Regions from separate parts of the Nitratireductor sp. WH36-1 genome, predicted to be linked through region 1. Evidence: predicted binding sites of a transcription regulator. Region 1 holds the regulator's gene; each other region holds the start of a gene.
The links. The regulator LexA, encoded in region 1, represses DNA repair genes until DNA is damaged. The targets are predictions, from matches to a motif close to TGTTCNNNNTGTGTTCNG.

Region 2: rhuM (RhuM family protein) is a predicted target of LexA. The motif match lies at 1,316-1,333, and genes of this name have one in related genera.
Region 3: parE (DNA topoisomerase IV subunit B) is a predicted target of LexA. The motif match lies at 2,004-2,021, and genes of this name have one in related genera.

Annotation. Positions count from the first base shown of each region.
Region 1 is NZ_CM178970.1:2,171,326-2,174,964, reverse strand. Features, by position in the region: gene gyrA (DNA gyrase subunit A) at 1-716, opposite strand, end outside; gene AC4PTT_RS10215 (MarC family protein) at 948-1,580, shown strand; gene lexA (transcriptional repressor LexA) at 1,667-2,389, shown strand; gene AC4PTT_RS10205 (NAD(P)H-hydrate dehydratase) at 2,482-3,639, opposite strand, start outside.
Region 2 is NZ_CM178970.1:206,483-210,121, forward strand. Features, by position in the region: gene pheT (phenylalanine--tRNA ligase subunit beta) at 1-263, shown strand, start outside; gene rhuM (RhuM family protein) at 272-1,294, opposite strand; gene AC4PTT_RS00985 (Gfo/Idh/MocA family protein) at 1,411-2,397, shown strand; partial or broken gene AC4PTT_RS00990 (cell wall hydrolase) at 2,431-2,865, opposite strand; gene dnaK (molecular chaperone DnaK) at 3,420-3,639, shown strand, end outside.
Region 3 is NZ_CM178970.1:1,922,309-1,925,947, reverse strand. Features, by position in the region: gene gcvP (aminomethyl-transferring glycine dehydrogenase) at 1-1,796, shown strand, start outside; gene parE (DNA topoisomerase IV subunit B) at 2,090-3,639, shown strand, end outside.

The sequences.
Region 1 (3,639 bases):
CTGCGAATGCCCGAACGGCCGAGAATCAGGCCGCCGGTCGGGAAATCGGGACCGGGAATGATCTCCTGCAACTGCGGCAGGCCGAGTGCGGGGTTCTCGATCAGCGCCACGCAGCCATTGATGACTTCGACCAGATTGTGCGGCGGAATGTTCGTCGCCATGCCGACGGCGATGCCACCCGAACCATTGACCAGAAGGTTCGGATAGCGCGCCGGAAGCACGCGCGGCTCGCTGGAGGAGCCGTCATAGGTGTCCTGAAAATCGACCGTGTCCTTGTCGATGTCTTCCAGAAGCTCATGCGCGCCCTTGGTGAGACGCGACTCGGTGTAACGCATTGCCGCCGGCGGATCGCCGTCGATGGAGCCGAAATTGCCCTGCCCGTCGACCAGCGGCAGGCGCATGGACCAGTTCTGCGCCATACGCACCAAGGCGTCGTAGATGGCGGCATCGCCGTGCGGGTGGTATTTACCCATCACGTCGGCAACAGGACGGGCCGATTTCACATATTTGCGGTTCCAGTGGTAACCGCTCTCATGGGATGCATAGAGAATGCGCCGATGCACCGGCTTCAGACCATCGCGTGCATCCGGCAAGGCGCGGCTCACGATCACGCTCATCGCATAATCGAGATAAGAGCGCTGCATCTCCTCGACAATGGAAATCGGCTCGATTTCGTCGGGCTCGCCCGATCCGTTCGGCGTCGTCTGGTCAGTCAAAACGTGTCACATTCTTAATGAGGAATCACATACTCTTTATATATGAGCCGTCAGCGATTCTCCAATTGAGCATCCGTTTTTGATGACGGAAATCCAACGCAATTTCAGGCGCATACGAACCTCCTGGGGATGAGCGCCTTGACAAATTGCCGCAGGAAGCGAGCCTGCGTGAAGAATGAGGGCTTTTCCCTCGCATCCAAGCTGGGCTAGAGAGGCCGCAAGGAGAACCCGATGCCTGGTTACGATACCGTTTTCAACGCCTTCGTCACATTGCTGGTAACCGTCGACCCGCCAGGGCTTGCGCCGCTCTTTCTGGCGCTGACAGCGGGCATGAACCGCTCGGAGCGCAATCAGGTGGCCGTGCGCGCAGCCATCATCGGATTCGCCGTTCTGGCCCTGTTCGGCGTCGCTGGCAGCGCCATTCTGGCCGTGTTCGGCATCACGCTTCCCGCCTTCCGCGTGGCAGGCGGCCTGCTTCTTTTCTTCATCGCCTTCGAGATGATCTTCGAACGCCGCCAGGAGCGCCACGAAAAGAGCGCCGAGCGCGCGATCACGCGCGACATGATCCGCAACATCGCCGCCTTCCCGCTGGCCATTCCTCTGATCGCGGGTCCCGGCGCCATCTCGGCCACCGTGCTTCTTTCGGGCGAGTTCAATTCAATTCTTGGCACCATTGCGCTGCTTGGCATCCTGCTTGGAACGATCCTCCTCACCTATGCCGTTTTCACGCTGGCGGAGCGCGTGGACCGCTTTCTGGGCGAAACGGGACGCTCCATCCTGACGCGCCTCCTGGGCGTCATTCTGGCAGCCCTCGCGGTCCAGTTCGTGGCAGACGGAGCCAAGGCGCTTTTCGCTGCGCCATAGGCGCTGCAACCGGACGGTTGCGGAACACAACTGGAACATATAGAGTATGTTCTGGTTTTGTTTTTAACTGATTCTCGGTGGCGCCCATGCTGACCCGCAAGCAGCACGAACTTCTTCTGTTCATCCATGAACGACTGAAGGAGACCGGAATCCCGCCCTCCTTCGATGAAATGAAGGAGGCGCTCGACCTCGCCTCCAAGTCCGGCATTCACCGGCTGATCACGGCTCTGGAGGAGCGCGGCTTCATTCGCCGGCTCCCGAACAGGGCGCGTGCGCTGGAGGTTCTGCGGCTTCCCGATTCCATCGCGCCCGGCCTCAATTCCGGCGCGCGCGGCTTTTCGCCAAGCGTCATCGAGGGCAGCCTCGGCAAGACGCCCGCGCCAGCGGCCTCCAAGCCTGCCGCCAGCAATGATGACGCGCTTTCCGGCGTCGTTTCCGTACCTGTCATGGGCCGCATCGCTGCCGGTGTCCCCATCGACGCCATTCAGCACCAGACCCATTCCATCGCGGTTCCGCCGGACATGCTGACCGGTGGCGATCACTACGCGCTTGAGGTCAAGGGCGACTCGATGATCGATGCGGGCATTTTCGATGGCGACACGGTGATCATCCGCGAGACGCAGACCGCCAATCCCGGCGAGATCGTCGTGGCGCTGGTGGATCAGGAGGAAGCAACGCTGAAGCGCTTCCGCCGCAAGGGCGCATCTATTGCCCTTGAAGCGGCCAATCCGGCTTACGAAACCCGTATCTTCGGCCCCGACCGCGTCAAGGTGCAGGGTCGCCTCGTCGGCCTGATGCGCCGCTACTGAGTTTAAGACTATCCGGGGCGGCTTCAGGCATGCCCCGGTTCCGATGCCATCCGGCATCCAGAATGCGCGCTCTTTTCAAGCTCCGCATCGGTTCAGCCAACATCGTCCGGGAAGAGCGCCTGGAAGACATGCGGAAGCATCTCGGGGAGGTCTTCCGCAATCAGGCCCCGGCCAAACATCCCGCCAGCCTCTGCATGCAGCCACACGCCGGCCGATGCCGCCTCGAAGACCGGCATGCCCTGCGCCAGAAGGCTGACCACAATCCCGCACAGAACATCGCCAGAGCCCGCCGTCGCCAGGAAACGCGATCCGTTGGTGTTAATCGCGGCGCGCCCGTCCGGGCAGGCGACGACCGTGTCCGCCCCCTTCAGGATGATCACCGCTCCTGAGCGCTCTGCCGCTGCGCGCGCACGCTCCACCTTGGACATGGAAGCGTCAGCCGCGAGATCGCCGAAGAGGCGCGCGAATTCACCGTCATGCGGCGTCAGCACGGTCGCTAAGGCGGAGCTTCTCACGGCCTCGAAGAGCGTATCGGGCGCATCGGCAAAGGCGGTGATGGCGTCGGCATCCAGCACCAGCCCTTTCAGCCCTTCATCGCGCTCCAGAAAGCCCAGCGCGAAGCTGCGCGTGCGCTCGCCTGTGCCGGCTGCCGGACCGAGAACGGCGGCTGTCGGTTTTCGCTCATCGAGGAAGGCGATGAGTTCATCCACCGCCTCCGCCTTGCGCAGCATGATCGAGGTCAGGTGCATCGCGTTCACCGACAGGGCGTTTGCAGGCGAAAGCACCGTCACGGCCCCTGCCCCGGCGCGCGCCGCGCCACGCGCGGCAAGCCGCGCTGCACCAGTGGATGCGCCACCGCCCGAAACGACGGCCACATGACCACGCACATATTTATGCGCATCGATCTCCACCGCCGGCACGCCGTCGCGCCAGAGCGCCGGACCATTCTCCCAGAGGGCGATATCCATTGATGCAAGCGCCATCTCGGCAATGCCGATATCGGCCACGACCAGCTCGCCGCACAGGCGTCGACCGGGCATGAGCAGATGCCCCGGCTTTTTGCGGAAAAACGTGACGGTCAGGTCCGCATCGAAGCAGCTGCCGAGGGGCTTGCCCGTGAGACCCGAAAGACCGGACGGAAGATCCACGGCAACCACCGGGACGCCCGCAGCCGCAACCCGCTCGATGAGCTCGGCTTCAATGCCTTCGATTGGCTTTGAAAGCCCCGCGCCATAAAGCGCATCAACCAC
Region 2 (3,639 bases), 2.0 Mb from region 1:
ATTTCGCCTTTGTGGTCGACAAATCGGTCGAGGCGGCAACCATCGAGCGGGCAGCTGCGGCAGCCGACAAGAAGCTCGTGACCGCCGTGCGCGTGTTCGACATCTTCGAGGGCGCATCGCTCGGCGAAGACAAGAAGTCGGTCGCCATCGAAGTCTCGATCCAGCCGCGTGAAAAGACGCTGACGGACGAGGAACTCGAAGCCATCGCCGGCCGCATCGTGGCCAATGTCGGCAAGCAGACCGGCGGCACGCTGCGCGGTTAGATCACATATCAGCGGCGCCCTTTGGGGAGCCGCTTGGCTTCGCGGACGAGTGCAGAAATGTGCTCGTCCGCTTTCTTATGGCGTTCAATTTTGAGCTGTTCGGAATACCGTGTGTATTCGCTGCGCGCATGTTCTTTTGCAGCCTCCGCGCTAACGCTGCCACCTGAACGCAGAACGGTTCGTCCAAGTCCGACCAGCTGCGCCTCCAAAAGACGGGTCGCATCGTCCATCACCACCAGACGGCCAAGATCCGCCTGATCTTCGAATATGTCGAGGAGGATCGTGGTCAGGCGATTGAGTTCGCGGAGCTCCGCTTCGGCCAGATAGTTCTTGGAAACAGTCACATCCCGTTTTCGGATTGCGTCGCCGGGCCAGCTTTGCAAGCCCATATTCTCGAACTGGTGGTTGGCGCGCGCCTGCACCAGTTCTGATGGCGTCTGCGAAACGACGGCATAAATCAGCTTTGCCTGCGTCTGCTGAAAGAAGCTCTGCGCGCTTGCTGAACGCCCGTCATAGTCCTGGCACAGGGCGCAGATTCGCTGCAGTTCCCGATAAACATTCGCTTCATCGGAACGAATGTCCCGGATGATCTCCCGCAGTTCCGCAATGCGATCCCGGTTGCTTTCCTGCTTCAGGCGCACGGCATCCACAACGAAGCCCTTGCGCGCGAACTGAACCAGAATCCCGGTGGCCCAGCGGCGGAACAGGGTGGCCTGCGCGGACGAGACCCGGTAGCCAACAGAGATGATCATATCGAGGCTGTAGAGTACGGCTGGACGTCCTCGAGTTGTTTGCATTTTTTGCAAAGAACTCTCTTCGTCCAACTCTCCTTCGGCAATCACATTCGTTACATGCCGGGATATGACGGAGACGTCACGTCCGAAAAGCCGGGCGATCTGCTCCTGCGTCATCCAGAGCGTTTCAGCTTCATAACGGATATCGAGCCGCAGCCCCTTTTCACCGTCGTAGATCAGAAAGCGATCTCCGGTTTCTCCATCTTCCACCAGGTGAACCGGCTCATCTGCAGGCATGGGTGTCTCCAAGACTGTTTGCGGAACATTAGCAGAACAAAAAGAGTCGGAAAACCTTATCGGTTTTCTTTCCCCGAACTATGTGATTGCCTGCGCCAAATTCAGGAGGAGAATCCATGTTCCGTTGGGGCGTTCTTTCGACGGCCAAGATCGGTCGCGAGCAGGTTATTCCGCAGATCCAGGATGCCGAAAACGGCGTGGTGACGGCGATTGCCAGCCGCGATGAGGCCAAAGCGCAGGCGCTGGCTGCGCGCTTCGGCGTTCCGCACACCTTCTCGTCCTACGACGCGCTTCTCGCCTCGCCGGATGTGGACGGCGTCTACATCCCGCTGCCGACCTCCGATCATGTGGACTGGGCCATCAGGGCGGCCGACGCCGGCAAGCACGTGCTGGTCGAGAAGCCGCTGGCGCTCGATGCAAAGGACATTGCCCGCGTCATCGAGGCGCGCGACCGGAACAATGTCGTCGTCTCGGAAGCTTTCATGGTCACCTACCACCCGCAATGGCACAAGGTGCGTGACCTGATCGCCGAAGGCGCCATCGGCCGGCTGCGGCATGTGCAGGGCGTGTTCTGCTATCACAATGTCGACCCCGACAACATGCGCAACAAGCCGGAGCTTGGCGGTGGCGGCCTGCCCGACATTGGCGTCTACCCCACGGTCACCACCCGCTTTGCAACCGGCAGCGAGCCGCAGCGCGTGCAGGCGATGGTGGAGCGCGACCCGAATTTCGGCACCGACATCTACGCCAGCGCCAAGGCCGATTTCGGCAACTTCGAACTGACCTTCTACGTCTCGACGCAGATGGCGCTCAGACAGTCGATGGTGTTCCATGGCGACAAGGGGTTCATCGAGGTCAACGCCCCCTTCAACACCCCGGACTATGGCGATACCCGCGTTACCGTGTTCAGCGCCGATCACAACAGCGCCAGCGTCCACCGTTTTCCCCGCGCCCGGCAGTACCGTCTGCAGGCGGAAGCCATCGCGCGGGCGGCGCGGGGCGAAGAGGCGGCGATCTTCACGCTCGAGGATTCGGTGAAGAACCAGAAACTCATAGACGCCATCTATCGCGCCGCCACCCATGATGGCTGGGAGACAGTCTAGCAGAAGCCGCTGCCGCAGGGTGCGGCGGCACTTTCAGACTCCGTCGGCGGACCGGGGCGACAGGAAGATGTGTCGCCCGATCTGGCCATGCCTGTGCATCTGTTTAGCCCATTTGGGGCTGACATAATTGGCATAGTAATGCGTGGCGTCGACGGCCAGATAGTTGGTTTTGTCGACCAGCGTGTAATTGTTGCATTCGGGTGCGCAGGAGTATCGGGCCTTGGCGATCCTGAATGCGAGCTGCCAGGCTTCGGCATCTTTCGGCACCAGTGAAATGCCTGTGCAGGCGAATGAAAACTGGCAGCGATTGCGCCAGCGCGCATTTTGAAAGACCACGCCACAAATGCTGGGCGGATATGCAGGCGACCTGCTTCTGTTGAAGATCACCATCGCGACGGCCTTCTGCCCGCTCACCGTTTCTCCCCGCGCCTCGTAATAGATGGCGGTGGCCAGACAGGTGCGCTCCGCAAGGCGATTGATTGCCACAAGGGCGTCCTCCACGGCGGCGGGCTTCTGCGCCGCCCTGAGCGCCATGGCGACCGGCAGCCTGATCGGTGCTCTCTTCGCGCCAGCCTTCTTTTCTTCGTTCTCCCAGATACAGCCTGCCTGGAGCAGGAACGACACAACGAGCCCCCAGAACACGAATCTTCGGACCATTATTTTCCCGGATGTCAGTTTGATCGGCGGTTATCGCCTGAGCCAAATCCCCCCTCGGCGACCCGCTCTCACATCAGCGGCAGCCGATCAAATTGACTTTTCCTCAAAGTCCGAAGCGTTCCGTTTCATCATCAACGCCGCGCGGGGCAAGCGTCAGAGCGCCGGTCGCGGCCTCCGAACCCCGCTTTCGAAGCCAAATCGGGGCAAATCCCGCCTTGCGCTTGAAAAATCCCATTCTTATATACGCCACGAAGCCGTTTGGCGCGTTTCGTCCTGAGGCGCTGCTGCGGCAATTTCGTATGAACAGGGGCTGTCATCTGGAACGCCGGAATGGGTCCTGACAGTCTGCTTTGCGGAGAGAAGATATGGCAAAAGTAATCGGTATCGACCTCGGAACGACCAATTCCTGCGTCGCCGTCATGGATGGCAAGGACGCGAAGGTTATTGAGAACGCGGAAGGTGCACGCACCACCCCGTCCATCGTGGCATTCACGGATTCGGGCGAGCGTCTCGTCGGCCAGCCGGCCAAGCGTCAGGCTGTCACCAACCCGGAAAACACCCTTTTCGCGATCAAGCGCCTGATCG
Region 3 (3,639 bases), 250 kb from region 1:
TTGCCATCTGGCATGGCCCGGAAGGGCTCGCTGCAATTGCCGAGCAGGTGCATGAGCGCGCAGCCCGCTTCCATGCGGGCCTCAAGGCTGCCGGCCTTTCGCTTGCAGGCGATGTCATCTTCGACACGGTCACCGTCACCGTTCCCGGCAAGGCGCAGGAGATCGCGGCCGGAGCCGAGGCCGAGGGCCGGCTTGTGCGCGTTCTCGACGCGGACCGCGTCAGCGTCGCCTTCGACGAGACGACGACCGAAGACGATCTGGCCGCACTGGCAGCCCTGTTCGGCGCCACCGTGCCGGAAAGCGCACCGCGCCTTGCCCCGGCCGCAGCGCGCGGCGAAGGCTTCCTCACGCAGCCGGATTTCCACTCTCACCGCTCGGAAACGGAAATGATGCGCTTCCTGCGCAGGCTCGCCGACAAGGACCTTGCGCTCGACCGCGCCATGATCCCGCTTGGCTCCTGCACCATGAAGCTCAACGCCGCTGCCGAGATGATGCCCGTGAGCTGGCCGGAAGTGGGTGGCCTTCACCCCTTCGCTCCACCGGAGCACACGGTGGGTTATCGTCGCATGATCGACGATCTGGACCGCTGGCTCTCGGAAATCACCGGCTTCGACGCAGTTTCGCTGCAGCCCAATGCCGGTAGCCAGGGCGAATATGCCGGTCTCCTGGCCATCCGCCGCTATCACGCCGAGCGCGGCGAAGGTGACCGCGATATCTGCCTCATCCCCTCCTCCGCCCATGGCACCAACCCGGCGTCCGCCTCCATGGCCGGCATGCGGGTGGTGGTCGTGCGCTGCACGGAAGATGGCAATATCGATCAGGACGACCTGAAGGCGAAGGCGGAAGAGCACGCCGACAAGCTGGCGGCGCTGATGCTGACCTACCCGTCGACCCACGGCGTGTTCGAGGAAGGCGTGCGCGACATGTGCGCGGTGATCCACGAACACGGCGGCCAGGTCTATTTCGACGGCGCCAATCTCAACGCGATGGTCGGACTTGCCCGTCCGGGCGATCTGGGAGCGGATGTCTGCCACCTGAACCTGCACAAGACCTTCTGCATTCCCCATGGCGGCGGCGGACCGGGCGTTGGCCCGATCGGCGTCAAGGCGCATCTGAAGCCGTTCGTGCCGGGACATGTGGCGCTCGGCAGCAGCCATGCGGTGGCCGCAGCCCCCTATGGCAGCGCGTCGATCCTGCCGATCACATGGATGTATATCCGCATGATGGGCGGCGACGGCCTCAAGCGGGCGACGGAAATGGCAATCCTCAACGCCAATTACATCGCCCACAGCCTGAAGGAGCACTACCCGGTGCTCTACAAGGGCCGCAACGACCGTGTTGCGCATGAGTGCATTCTCGACACGCGGGTGTTCAAGGATCGCGCCGGCATCACCGTCGACGACATCGCCAAGCGGCTCATCGACTATGGCTTCCACGCCCCGACCATGAGCTTCCCCGTTGCGGGCACGCTGATGGTGGAGCCGACGGAGTCGGAGCCGAAGAGCGAAGTCGACCGCTTCTGCCAGGCGATGATCTCCATCGCCGAAGAAGCTGCGCGGGTGGAAAAGGGCGAATGGCCGAAGGATGACAATCCGCTCGCCAACGCGCCGCACACCGCGATGGAGCTGATGGGTGACGACTGGACGCATCCCTATAGCCGCAGCGAAGCCGCCTTCCCCGAAGGTTCGCTCGACGCAGCGTCCAAATACTGGCCGCCCGTCTCGCGCGTCGACAATGTGGGTGGCGACCGCAATCTGGTCTGCGCCTGCCCGCCCATCGAAGCGCTGGCAAGCTAGAGCATCGGACCGAAAAGTGGAATCCGGTTTTCGGGCTGTTCCGATGCTCCATTCATAAACTGGATCGCCGTGCGTCCGGCTGGACGCACGGCGATCCAGCCCTCTATGAAACGGATCATCTCCCCAAGCTGGGGAGATGATCGCCTCAATTGCCGCGCACCTCTTGGCGCGCGCCCTCGCTTTCTGGTAAAGCGTCGTCCACACACTCCGAACGGAACCGGAACAGGCTTCGCTTTGCCTTGCAAACCATGGCAAACTGCGGGCTGATTCGCGGACAGGAAACAACACGCTTCATGGACGACAACAACGACCTCTTCGCCGGAATGCCTGCCGCCGGGACGCCTGCCAATGTGGAACGTGCGAAAACGCCCGAACCGGCAGCGCCTCAGCGCAAGCCCGCTGCGCGTCCCGCGCCATCTGCATCGCCCGCCCCGTCGGGCGACGGCTACAGTGCGGCCGACATTGAGGTTCTGGAAGGTCTGGAGCCCGTTCGTCGCCGTCCCGGCATGTATATCGGCGGCACCGACGACAAGGCGCTGCACCACCTGTTCGCCGAAGTTATCGACAACTCCATGGATGAGGCGGTGGCCGGCCACGCCACCTTCATCGAAGTGGAACTCGACGAGGAAGGCTATCTCTCCGTCACCGATAACGGTCGCGGCATTCCGGTCGATCCGCACCCCAAGTTCAAGGACAAGTCGGCGCTCGAAGTCATCATGACGACGTTGCATGCCGGCGGTAAGTTCGATTCCAAGGTCTACGAGACCTCCGGCGGCCTGCACGGCGTTGGCGTGTCCGTGGTCAACGCCCTGTCCGAACTCCTTCAGGTGGAGGTTGCCCGCAATCGCCAGCTCTTCCGCCAGACTTTTTCGCGCGGCCTGCCGCAGGGCGGACTGGAGAAGCTCGGCGACGTGCACAACCGGCGCGGCACCAAGGTGCGCTTCAAGCCGGACGAAGAAATCTTTGGCAAGGGCGCGAAGTTCGAGCCCGCGCGGCTCTACAAGATGGCCCGCTCCAAGGCCTATCTGTTCGGCGGCGTGGAAATCCGCTGGATTTGCGCCCCTTCCCTGATCGGCGAGAAGGACGAGACGCCCGAAAAGGCGACCTTCCACTTCCCCGGTGGTCTCAAGGACTATCTGGCCGCTTCGCTCGACGGGCAGTTCCAGGTCACCAAGGAGATTTTCTCCGGCCGCAGCGAAAAGACCACCGGTCATGGCGCCGTGGAATGGGCGATCACCTGGTATGGCGGCGACGCCATGCTCAACTCCTATTGTAACACCGTGCCGACGCCCGAGGGCGGAACCCACGAAAGCGGTTTCCGCAACGCGCTCCTGCGCGGCCTGCGCGGCTATGCGGAGCTGACCGGCAACAAGCGCGCGTCCATCATCACCTCCGAAGACGTGATGATCTCAGCAGCCGGCATGCTTTCCGTGTTCGTGCGCGAACCGGAGTTCGTTGGCCAGACCAAGGACAAGCTGGCGACGGCTGCGGCCACCCGCATTGTCGAAAACGCGATCCGCGATCCGTTCGACCACTGGCTTGCAGAAAACCCGCAGGAAGCCTCCAAACTGCTCGAATGGGTTGTGGCGCGCGCCGATGAGCGCCTTCGCCGCCGTCAGGAGCGCGAGGTCAGCCGCAAGAGCGCCGTGCGCAAGCTGCGCCTGCCCGGAAAGCTCGCCGACTGCACCATGGGCGCGGCAGCGGGTGCTGAAATCTTCATCGTCGAGGGCGACTCGGCTGGCGGCTCCGCCAAGCAGGCGCGCAACCGCGCCAGTCAGGCCGTCCTGCCGCTGCGCGGCAAGATCCTCAACGTCGCCAGCGCCGGCTCCAACAAGCTCGCCGC